2 linked regions of the Pleomorphomonas sp. PLEO genome follow. The protein of the gene in region 1 interacts with the protein of each later gene in a pairwise test. Links are inferred from orthologs where the notes say so. Each region holds a gene or a part of one and is shown in the gene's direction. Other genes may lie near its edges.

The links. Proteins that work in one complex are often made in the same cells at the same time.
Region 2: the proteins of AB6N07_RS14525 (region 1) and ptsN interact in binary tests that used the Escherichia coli proteins (3 or more experiments, as listed by UniProt). The link is inferred for Pleomorphomonas sp. PLEO from one-to-one orthologs.

What each region holds. Positions count from the first base shown.
Region 1 is NZ_CP166625.1:3,135,562-3,141,764, reverse strand. What follows is about bases 1,541-4,816. They hold AB6N07_RS14525 (DUF4118 domain-containing protein), read left to right. Parts: upstream 1,541-1,907; coding sequence 1,908-4,616; downstream 4,617-4,816. Other genes in these bases: AB6N07_RS14520 (response regulator transcription factor), read left to right, coding at 4,613-4,816; kdpC (potassium-transporting ATPase subunit KdpC), read left to right, coding at 1,541-1,855. Also shown: potassium-transporting ATPase subunit KdpB, read left to right, coding at 1-1,273; more of kdpC, read left to right, coding at 1,286-1,540; more of AB6N07_RS14520, read left to right, coding at 4,817-5,305; AB6N07_RS14515 (PTS sugar transporter subunit IIA), read left to right, coding at 5,333-5,785; AB6N07_RS14510 (SDR family oxidoreductase), read right to left, coding at 5,793-6,203. UniProt on the Escherichia coli protein: Member of the two-component regulatory system KdpD/KdpE involved in the regulation of the kdp operon. KdpD may function as a membrane-associated protein kinase that phosphorylates KdpE in response to environmental signals.
Region 2 is NZ_CP166625.1:420,408-426,281, forward strand. The notes cover bases 1,797-4,743. They hold ptsN (PTS IIA-like nitrogen regulatory protein PtsN), read left to right. Parts: upstream 1,797-3,011; coding sequence 3,012-3,476; downstream 3,477-4,743. Other genes in these bases: rpoN (RNA polymerase factor sigma-54), read left to right, coding at 1,797-1,967; hpf (ribosome hibernation-promoting factor, HPF/YfiA family), read left to right, coding at 2,313-2,918; AB6N07_RS01740 (MmcB family DNA repair protein), read left to right, coding at 3,627-4,127; AB6N07_RS01745 (polyhydroxyalkanoate depolymerase), read left to right, coding at 4,315-4,743. In the rest of the region: lptB (LPS export ABC transporter ATP-binding protein), read left to right, coding at 1-345; more of rpoN, read left to right, coding at 450-1,796; more of AB6N07_RS01745, read left to right, coding at 4,744-5,742; AB6N07_RS01750 (Hsp20 family protein), read left to right, coding at 5,807-5,874. UniProt on the Escherichia coli protein: Seems to have a role in regulating nitrogen assimilation.

The sequences.
Region 1 (6,203 bases):
CGTGACGCTGATCCCCACCACCATCGGCGCGCTTCTGTCGGCCATCGGTATAGCCGGCATGGATCGCCTGGTCCGCTTCAACGTGCTGGCCATGTCCGGCCGCGCGGTCGAGGCAGCCGGGGATGTCGATACGCTGTTGCTCGACAAGACCGGCACCATCACGCTCGGCAACCGCCAAGCCACAGCTTTCCATCCGTTGAACGGCGTCACTCCCGAGGCCCTCGCCGATGCGTCGCAACTCGCCTCGCTGGCCGACGAGACACCCGAGGGTCGATCCATCGTCGTGCTCGCCAAGGAGAAATACGGCCTGCGCGGCCGGGAGATGGAAAGCCTGCACGCCACCTTCGTTCCCTTCACCGCCCAGACGCGAATGAGCGGCGTCGACTACGACGGTCTCAGCATCCGCAAGGGCGCCGTCGAGGCCATTCTCGCTCAAGCCGATCCGGCCGCGGCGACGGCACTGCGCGAGGCGCGGTCGATCGCCGACGGCATCGCCAAGACAGGCGGCACACCACTGGCGGTGATGAGAAACGGCCAACTGCTTGGCGTCGTCGAGCTCAAGGACATCGTCAAGGGAGGCATCCGCGAACGCTTTGCCGAGTTGCGCCGCATGGGCATCCGCACGGTGATGATTACCGGCGACAACCCCATGACAGCCGCCGCCATCGCCGCCGAGGCCGGTGTCGACGATTTCCTCGCTCAGGCGACTCCCGAGGATAAGTTGAACCTCATCCGTGCCGAACAGGCCAAGGGCAAGCTGGTGGCCATGTGCGGCGACGGCACCAACGACGCGCCGGCTCTCGCCCAGTCGGACGTCGGCGTCGCCATGAACACCGGCACCGTCGCCGCCCGCGAAGCCGGCAACATGGTGGACCTCGACAGCGACCCAACCAAGCTCATCGAGATCGTCGAGATCGGCAAGCAACTGCTGATGACGCGCGGCGCCCTCACCACCTTCTCGATCGCCAACGACGTGGCCAAGTATTTTGCCATCATCCCCGCGATGTTCCTCGCCTTTTACCCCCAGCTCGGCGTCTTGAACGTGATGGGTCTTGCAACCCCGCAAAGCGCCATCCTCTCGGCGATCATCTTCAATGCCCTGATCATTGTGGCGCTGATCCCGCTGGCGCTGAGAGGCGTCCGTTACCGGCCAGTCGGCGCCGGTGCGCTGCTCACGCGCAACCTCCTGATTTACGGCCTCGGTGGCATCATCGTGCCCTTCATCGGCATCAAGGCGATCGATCTCGCCGTCACCGCCCTCGGCCTCGTTTGAAGGAAACCTGAGATGTTGAAACAACTACGGCCGGCTGCGGTCACTCTTCTCGCCATGGCGGCCTTGACCGGTGTCGCCTACCCGCTCGCCATGACAGGCATCGCTCAGGCGATCTTCCCTCACCAGGCGGCCGGTAGCCTGATCGAACGAAACGGAGTCGTCGTCGGCTCGGAACTCATCGGGCAGGCCTTTACAAGCGATGGCTATTTCCACGGACGCCCCTCGGCCGCCGGAAACGGATATGACGCATCGAGTTCGAGCGGATCCAACCTCGGCCCTGCCAACCCGAAGCTGATCGACCGCATCCGTGCCGACGCGGAAAAGCTGAAAAGCGAAAATCCCGGCGCATCGGTACCGATAGACCTCGTCACCACCTCCGGCAGCGGTCTCGATCCGCATATCTCGCCAGAGGCTGCCTATTTCCAGATCCCGCGCTTGGCCAAGGCACGGTCCATGGATCCGGCCTCGATCAAAACGCTGGTAGATAGTCAGATTGCGGGGCGCGAACTGGGTTTCATGGGCGAGCCAACCGTCAACGTGCTGAAACTCAACCTTGCGCTCGACGGCTTGCAGAAGAAGTGATCGAATCCAGTCGGGGCCGGTTTGCGGCCCCGACCCGCTAGACGAGGACGACATGCCGCTTCAGGACGATCGGAATGCCGACGACAGGCCCTCTCCCGACGCTTTGCTCGAAAGCGCAGAGCGGGAGAACCGTGGCCGCCTGAAAATCTTCCTCGGCGCGGCGCCCGGCGTCGGCAAGACCTATGAGATGTTGACGGCTGGTCGCGCCCGCCGCGCCGACGGGACGGACGTCGTCATCGGCGTGGTCGAAACGCACGGGCGACCTGAAACGGAGGCGCTGCTGGACGGGTTCGAGATCATTCCCCGTCTCAGCCTCGCCTATCGGGGGCGTCAGTTGGATGAGATGGACCTCGACGCCATCATCGCCCGCAGGCCCGACCTTGTTCTGGTGGACGAACTCGCTCACAGCAATGTTGAAGGCAGTCGCCATCCCAAGCGTTATCTCGACGTAGAGGAACTGCTCAGCCGCGGCATCGATGTCTACTCGACGCTGAACATTCAGCACGTCGAAAGCCTCAACGACATCGTAGCCCGCATCACCCGTATTCGAGTCCGCGAGACAGTGCCGGACTCGATCATCGACAGGGCCGACGACATTGAAATCATCGACCTCACACCCGATGATCTGATCAAGCGACTTCACGAAGGAAAAGTCTACCTGCCAAAGACGGCGACACGGGCGACGGCCAACTATTTCTCGCCAGGCAATCTCACCGCCTTGCGCGAGCTGGCGTTGCGGCGCACGGCGCAGCGCGTCGACGACCAACTCGTCAGCCATATGCAGGCCCATGCCATCGCCGGTCCTTGGGAAGCCGGCGAGCGTGTACTGGTATGCATCGACGAGCAACCGCGCTCGGCGGCCCTGGTTCGCTATGCGCGACGACAGGCCGACCGTCTCAAGGCGCCTTGGGCGGCAATCCATATCGAAACGACCCGCTCGGTAGCTTTGACAGAGGCGGGCAAGGATCGCCTGGCCGATCATCTGCGCCTTGCCGAACAGCTCGGAGGAGAGGCGGTTACCATCCCCGGTCAGGATATGGCGCGCGACATCCTCCGCTACGCCAAAGCTAACAACTTCACCCACATCATTGTCGGCAAACCCCACAAGGGACGCTGGCGGGAGCTGATCGACGGCTCGGTCTCGCACGAATTGATCCGCCACTCCGGCGATATCAGCATTCACGTCATATCGGGAGCGGAGCCGACAATCGCCCCGACAAAAGGCGTTCGTACGGCATCCCCCGCGACCACGATCAACATCAAGCCCTATGCGGTTTCCACGCTCTATGTGGCCGCTACGCTGGCGCTCAGCGGGGCACTCGATCGGTTCCTCGACGTGCGCAACCTCGCTCTGGTCTTTCTGGTATCGGTGCTGGCATCGGCCATCACCTCCGGATTGTGGCCGGCACTCTATGCCTGCGTCGCCAGCGCCCTCGCCTTCAATTTCTTCTTCCTTGAGCCACGCTACACCCTGACCATTCGCGACCCTGAAAGCGTGGTCGCCTTGGTGGTCTTTCTCATCGTCGCTGTCACTGCCAGCAATCTTGCCGCCCGTCTGCACCGGCAAGCCTCAACTGCTCGCCAGCGGGCGCGAATGACCGACGATCTGTACCAATTCTCGCGCAAGCTCGCCGGCACGGGCACGCTTGACGACGTACTCTGGGCGACGGCCTACCAGATCGCAGCCATGCTGCGCGTGCGGGTGGTGATCCTGATGCCGGAGAGCAATACCCTCGCCGTCAGGGTCGGCTACCCGCCCGATGACACCTTGGTCGATGCCGATATTGCCGCCGCCCGCTGGGCATGGGAGCATGAACAGGCCGCCGGTCGCGGCGCCGATACCCTGCCGGGCGCCAAGCGCCTCTACATGCCGCTGAAGACAGGACGGACACCGATCGGTGTGATCGGTCTCGACAACGACAAGCCAGGCCCGTTGCTGACGCCTGAAGAGCAGCGTCTGTTCGGCGCCCTCGCCGACCAAGCCGCCGTCGCCATCGAGCGTATCCAGCTCGTCGCCGATGTCGAGGCGGCCAAACTCGCCGCTGAGGCCGACAGATTGAGAACGGCTCTGCTGTCGTCGATCTCCCACGACCTGAAGACACCACTCGCCAGCATTCTCGGAGCCGCCGGCACGCTCAAAGACTATGCCGCCTCACTGCCGGACGCCGACCGGGCTGAGCTTGTGTCGACCGTCATTGAGGAATCCGAGCGCCTGCACCGTTTCATCGGCAATCTGCTTGATATGACACGACTGGAATCGGGTGCGATGCATCCGAACGCCTCGTTGCATTTTCCCGGCGATATCATTGGCAGTGCCCTCCGGCGCGCCGGCAGGCTTCTGGCTCGCCACCAGATCGACGTGTCATTGCCTGCCGACCTACCAATGCTCAGGGTCGACGCTGTGCTTTTCGAGCAGGTCATCTTCAATCTGCTCGACAACGCGGCAAAATACGCGCCACCAGCGTCCACCATCGCCATCCAAGGGTGGCGGGACGCCGGCCATGCGGTATTGCGTCTCGTCGACGAAGGTCCCGGCATCCCGCAAGAGGATCTCGAACGGATCTTCGACAGCTTTTATCGCGTCCGAAAAATAGACCACGTTCCAGCAGGCACAGGTCTGGGGCTGGCCATTTGTCGCGGCTTCATCGAAGCGATGGGTGGCACGATCGCCGCGACAAACCGATCAGATCGCTCTGGTGCCATTTTCACGATCCGCCTTCCCATTCCGCCACAAACAGAGTCACTGAAAGAGCCGTCATGACAGCGCCAGCGGTCAAGATATTGGTCGTCGATGACGAGGCACCGATCCGTCGGCTGCTGAGAGTCGGGCTGACAAACGAGGGCTATTCCATCCTCGAAGCCGCCGACGCCCGCGAGGCCTCGGCCAGCCTCAAGGAAGACAAGCCTGATGTGATCATCCTGGACCTTGGATTGCCCGACATTCAGGGCCACGACCTGCTCGCCAACTGGCGCGCCTCCGGTCTTGAGCTGCCGATCCTCGTCCTGTCGAGCCGCACCGATGAGGCTGGCATCGTCAAGGCGCTCGAACTCGGTGCCGACGATTACGTGACCAAACCCTTCGGCGTCGCCGAACTGGCGGCTCGCATACGCGTCGCCCTGCGTCATCGTCTTCAGCAGCAGGGCGAGCGCCCGGTCTTCCAGGTCGGGGATCTTTCGGTCGACCTCGTCAAGCGCCTCGTCAAAGTGGCGGGCCAGGAAGTGAGCCTTTCCCCCAAGGAGTACGACATTCTCCGCCTCATGGTTCAGCATGCCGGCAAGGTGCTGACGCATCAGCATATTCTTCGGCAGGTGTGGGCTGGATCGGCGGACGTACAGTATCTGCGCGTCTATGTCCGGCAACTCCGGCAGAAGATCGAGAAGAGCCCCGATCAGCCCCAATACATCCTCACCGAAACGGGAGTCGGGTACCGACTTCGCGTAGCGGACTGAACACCAAATTGTTGAAATGGAATGACTATGGAACTCGTCGACTTGATCGAGCCGCGAGACGTGCTCGTCGATTGCGCCGTAGCCTCCAAGGCGGAGCTTCTGCGTGTTTTAGCCGGTATGGCCTCGGAGCGGACAGGGGTGGACTCCAATGCAATCCTCGGGTTGTTGGTCAACCGCGAGCGTCTCGGCTCAACCGGCATGGGAAACGGCGTCGCCATTCCTCACGCCAATGCTCCGGAACTGATGACTCCGCTCGTTCTTCTGGTCCGCTTGACGCACCCCATCGACTTCGAGGCCATCGACGACATGCCCGTCGATATCGTCTTCATGGCACTTTCCCCGGCACAGAGGGGAGCGTCCCATCTGAACATTCTTGCCTGTATCGCACGGAGCGCACGTTCGGAGCCTTGGTTGAACGCGGTCCGCCAGACGCCATCATCGGCCGCTCTTCATAAATTACTCGCCGGCACGACCAACTGATCGGTCGTCAACGCAGCAATCCCTGGCCGCCGTCGATCCAGATGGGCGTGCCGGTGATATGGGACGACGCATCGCTCACCAGGAAGGCGATGAGATGGGCAACGTCTTCCGCCCGCCCCGGCTGGCCGCCCGTCAGGGGCACTTGCCCTTCCGGCCACACAACTGGAATGACGGTCTCTTCCTCGGCACGAACCGTCGTGCTGTCATCGATGTTGGTCTCGATCGCCCCTGGACAGACGGCATTGACCCGGATGCGATGACGCCCCAGCTCCAGCGCCAGTTGCTGCACCATCGCAAGTTGGGCCGCCTTGGTGGCCGAATAGGCGGTGGCGCCGGGAGAGGTGAACGTTCGCGTCCCGTTGATCGAGGAGACGACAACGATGGAGCCGCCGTCCCCGTTCTTGAGGTGGGGCACAGT
Region 2 (5,874 bases), 2.7 Mb from region 1 along the record:
GCTCACTTGCGCCACCAGCCGGCGATCGCTCTTTCCGGCGGCGAGCGGCGCCGTGCCGAAATCGCACGAGCGCTGGCCAGCCGACCGATCTTCATGTTGCTCGACGAGCCCTTCGCCGGCGTCGATCCGATTGCGGTCGGCGACATTCAGGCACTGGTGCGCCATCTCACCGCGCGCGGCATCGGCGTGTTGATTACCGACCATAACGTGCGTGAGACGCTTGGCCTCATCGACCGCGCTTACATCCTGCATTCCGGCATGTTGCTGGTTGAGGGTACTCCCGACGACATCATCTCCGACGCCGATGCACGGCGCGTTTACCTCGGCGAGCAATTTACCCTTTGATGCCGCCCCCCGCCTAGGTTATGAAGCAAGAAGCGGACCACCTTCGGCCGCCTCAATGACTTTCATGGCTTCCGCTTCGGCGCGGGATGGACGGGGGTTGCTCGATGGCGCTGTCGGCGCGGCTCGAACTCAGGCACAGCCAGTCGCTGGTGATGACGCCGCAGCTGATGCAAGCCATCAAGCTGCTTCAGCTCTCCAACATGGATCTCATCACCTATGTGGAGCAGGAGCTCGAACGTAATCCGCTGCTCGAGCGCGCCGACGACGGCGAGGGTGACGCGCCGATCGCTGAACCGGTCGATGCCGACATACCGGAACGGGCCGATACGTCGGACTGGTTCGAGACCGAGGGCGCACCGAGTTCCGAGCAGGTGTCCAACGCGCTCGATACAGACATCGGCAATGTCTATCCGGACGATACCGGTCAGCCGGAACGGCCGGCGCTGGACGTCGGCGCGCTTGCTGGCGGCGACTGGTCGTCGGTCGGCCGCGGCGGCACAGGCGAAGACTACAGCCTCGAGAGCTTCGTCGCCGGTGAGATCAGTCTTACCGACCATCTCGCCGAGCAACTGGCCGTCACCATCACCGATCCAGCCTTGCGTCTCATCGGCCACGACCTCATCGATCAGGTGGACGAGGCGGGCTATCTCCGGGCCGACCTCGTAGCCACCGCTGAGCGGCTGGGCGCCTCGCTTTCCGACGTCGAGAAAGTGCTCGGCGTGCTCCAGACTTTCGAACCAACCGGGATTTGTGCCCGCAATCTTGCAGAATGCTTGGCGTTGCAGCTTGCCGAGAAGGACCGACTCGACCCGGCGATGCAGAAGCTGATCGAGCACCTAGACCTTCTTGCCCGGCGTGACCTACCCTCTCTCAGGCGTCTCTGTGGCGTCGACGATGAAGATCTCGGCGACATGATCAAGGAAATCCTGGCCCTTGATCCTAAACCGGGTCACGCCTTTGGCTCGACACAAGTCCATACGGTCGTGCCGGATGTCATGGTCCAGCCGGCCGCCGATGGCGGTTGGACGGTTGAACTCAATACCGACACTCTGCCGAAGGTTTTGGTCAATCAGACCTATTATGCGGAAGTGTCGAAGACGGCTCGCGAAGAGGAAAAGACCTATCTGGGTGAATGCTTCCAGTCGGCCAACTGGTTGACCAAGAGCCTCGACCAGCGCGCCAAAACCATCATGAAAGTGGCGACGGAGATCGTTCGCCAGCAAGATGGCTTCCTGACCAATGGCGTCGCGCATCTCAGGCCTCTGAATCTTCGCATGATCGCCGATGCCATCGGTATGCACGAGTCAACCGTGTCGCGCGTCACGTCGAACAAATACATGGCCACGACACGCGGTATTTTCGAACTCAAGTATTTCTTCACCTCATCGATCGCCTCGTCCGAGGGCGGCGACGCTCATTCAGCGGAATCGGTGCGCCATCGTATCCGGCAGTTGATCGACGCGGAAACCGCCGACGACGTGCTTTCGGACGACACACTCGTCAAAATGTTGCGCGACGACGGCATGGACATCGCCCGTCGTACGGTGGCCAAGTACCGGGAAGCGCTACGCATTCCCTCCTCGGTGCAGCGTCGGCGCCTCAAGCAGCTTGCCGGGGCGTGAAATCACTGTAACCTTTCCTAAATCGGGGCTCATCCGGAAGGCGGATTGATATCGTCTCCGGTCGACGCCACATCTCAAGTAGGCGGGTGCGTCGCCCGGCAGCGCCAGCTCAGGGGAGGTTCTTCAGCTTTCCGCTTCACGACCCGATCGACGCCTGCCCAGCCGACAACGGCAGGGCAAAAGGGTGAAGCGACAACTCCATCCACCGGCGAGACGGAATGCCGCGCCCCCGTTCGCCGGCGCCGGCCAGTACCCGCCTAGGCGGGTAGCCGGAGACGCGGGTACCGAGCAGAGTTTTCTGCCAGTACCCAGCCTGTTCAAAAAGCGCGAGAAACGAGGACTCTGATGCCGCTTCGTATTACCGGAAAGAACGTCGACATCGGCCAGGCACTTCGCGAACACATCACCACCCGCACCACAGAGGAACTCGGCAAATATTACGACGAGGCCTTCACCGGCCATGTGGTGGTTCAGAAGGAGGGCAAGGCCTATATCATCGACTGCTCGATCCAGCTTGCCTCCGGCACGACGCTGCAATCGCGGGGCGAGGATTTCGAGGTCTATCCGGCGGCCGAGAAGGCAGTAGAGCGAATCGGCAAACGGATGCGGCGCCACAAGCGCAAGCTAAAGAACTTCAAGGGTGGCGAATCGGCGGCCGGCGATCAGACGCCGGGCGGCAGGTCCTGGGATGACATCGACGCCCAGTCAACGGTGTTCGCTGCCTTCGAGGACGAGGAACTCGGCGACGACTTCGCTCCGACCGTGGTGGCGGAAACCACCCAGAAAATACGCACCATGAGCGTCGGCACCGCCGTCAGTGAGCTCGACTTCACCGGTGCGCCGCTGGTGATGTTCCGCAACGCCGGTAATGGCGGTGTAAACGTCGTCTACCGGCGCAATGACGGAAATATCGGCTGGATAGACCCCTCGCTCAACGAAATCGCCGGCTGACGGGGCTCATCCCATCTGTCCTTTCGTCATCTAGACCTATATGAAGGCGAGGGTCGGGGTTACCCGGCCCTCTGACAAACCTGGAACAAGACCATGGATCTCAGCGACCTCCTGGTGATCGACGCAATCCTGCCGCGGCTCAAGTCCGCCAACAAGAAGCAGGCCCTTCAGGAGATGGCCGCCAAGGCCGCGGCTCTCACCGGACGTGATGAGCGTGACATCTTCGAAACGCTGATGCAGCGTGAGAAGCTCGGTTCGACCGGCGTGGGCCACGGTGTGGCGATCCCGCACGGCAAGCTTGCCGGCCTTGATCGGTTGGTGGGAGTCTTCGCCCTGCTCGACCGGCCGATCGATTTCGATTCGCTGGATGGCGAGTCTGTCGACGTGATGTTCCTGTTGCTCGCACCGGAAAGCGCCGGCGCCGATCACCTCAAAGCACTTGCCCGCATTGCCCGTGTCCTGCGGGATGACGAGACGGCGGCCAAACTCAGAGCGGCCGACGATGCGACGGCGATGTACGCGCTGCTCACCGAGAACGCTCGCTCCGACGCCGCCTGAAGGCGTTCCACAGCGTCAACTCTTCTTCGCTCCGATTCATCGGCTACCTTCGGTCGTTTTCGCCAAGGCAGCTTTGAGTGGCGGCATGCGGTATTATGCGGTTGTTGATTTTTAGAAACAAATCATGAACAATACGGGCGGAGACAGACAATGCCCGTTCCGACCGCCGCCTTTTCTTCCCCGATTGAAAACTTCGTCAACGACGGCCGTCAATCGGAAAACGCACGCCTCGTGCAGCGCGGTGTCGGCCGCCTGCTGGCAGGGCACGGCTTCTCCATTCTTTACGAGCTGCCCCTCGCATCAGGCCGGCGGGCAGACGTGGCCGCGCTCGGTACGAACGGAGACATCTTCATCGTCGAGATTAAATCGTCGGTCGAAGATTTCCGCGCCGACCGCAAGTGGCCCGACTATCGGCTCCATTGCGACCGTTTATTCTTCGCCACGCATGCCGGCGTGCCAGCTGAGATCTTCCCAGAAGACGCCGGCCTGATCGTTGCCGATGGCTACGGCGGCGCCATTCTCAGGGAAGCGCCTGATCATCGGCTTGCCGCGGCGACCCGGCGGGCGATGACACTGCGCTTCGCCCACGTGGCAGCAAGACGGATTCAACAGCTGATCGACCCGCAGTTACCGGACATGGGCGCCTTCTGAGCGCCTTGTTCGAAAGGCGGACAGACGGAAGTCTATGCCGAAAAGACCTCTTAAACGGCTCAGCCGCGACTAAGAGCGGGGGTGTCGCCGCTTGCCGCCACACAGGCGCACGCTATCCTTTCCATGACCAACAATCAGGCGGCGGAGGAGGCCGGCGGGGAGCGATACTGACCGCTTGGAGGACGGCGTGCCGTATTATCATAGTTATTCCGGATCCCAATCGGCCAGAGCCCCACTGCTGCCCGCTCATCGGCCACCGGCGGCGTCGGGTTTTTCTGCCGACCTCTATGCCCGCGTTGCGCGCCGTTATTGTCATCCGACGTTCAATCTCGGTACCACTTTCGTATCGGGCGTCCGTGGTCCGGTCTTCGAACGCGTAGTGCGTGCCACACCGTTCTGGACGTTGACCGCCTTCGATCGCGCGTCAATCAATCCCGACGTCGACAGTCCTTCCGTCCTGGTGCTGCCGCCATATGCCGGACACTGCCCAACACTCGTGCGCGACACGATCGCAACCTTCATGCCCGGCCACGCCGTATACGTCGCCGGCTGGGCCGACGCCCGGCAGGTGCCGCTGTCGGCTGGCGCTTTCGGGCTCGACGAAGCGATAGAAGCGATCGCCGACATGGTCATCGAGATCGGCGGGAGGGTGCATCTGGTCGCCGTGACCGAGGCGGGTATCATCGGTGTCGCCGCGGCCGCTCTGCTCGCTGGGCGCGGCCGTCCGCCTGCCACGCTGACACTCATCGGAGGCCCGATCGACTGCCGCGCCGACAACGCCGGGCTTGCCGCCGGCGCCACCGCGCGCGGGGTCGACTGGTTCCTGCAGGCGATGATCGCGCCAGTGCCTCCGCCTTTCGAAGGTGCATATCGTGAAGTTTTTCCTGGGTTCTTTACCCTCACCGGGTTTCCGACGTATGGCTTCGATCGGTCACTCACCGACCCAAAAGAACTGTTTCTCAGCCTTATCACCGGCGATGGCGACGATGCTGATGGCCGCCGAGGCTTCTTCGATGAATTCCTGGCGGTGATGGATGTGCCGGCGGAGTTCATGCTGCAATGGATCGAGACGGTGCTGATCAACCGTCCCTTTACGGCAGCTGCCAGCCAAACCGGTCATCCGCACGCAACACCACCGCTAGCAGGCATACCGCTGATGACGGTGGAGGCGGGAATGGATGCCTTCGGCGGCGGCGGGCAGACCCATGCCGCCCACATGATGACCTCTACACCGAGCGAAGGTTGCCGACATACAGAGGAGGACGTCGGCCGTTTCGCCCTATTCAGCGGCGCCCGCTGGCGCGCCTCGGTGTTTCCGCGCGTCGCCGACTTCATTGCCAGCCACACTAGCCAGGAGGAGCCATCTTGCACGGCGCTGGCCGAGGATCTTCTGACACTTTCCGGCCTGACTCCGGCATTCGCCGCCCGGCTCAATCGCGAGGGCTTCTATTTCGTGCGCCAACTCGCAAGGCTCGACGAAGCCGCCGCCGTCCAGCTAGATCGGCGACTGGGGATCGCAACGCAGCCGATTGTCGCCCAAGTCAGCCACCAGGCACGCCGCCATCTGGCCGGGACTGGGGCGGTCTTGAACCGCAGAGATGGTAAGGCCATATAGAACGCTGATCACCGGGTGCCTCAGGGGCCTGGTCAAGGTCGCTTCCTTGCGAGGACTTTGAAAGATGACGAGATTGGCAGGCTTCTCGAGCCCGTTCCTTTTGGGCTTTGACGAGATCGAGCGGGCGCTCGA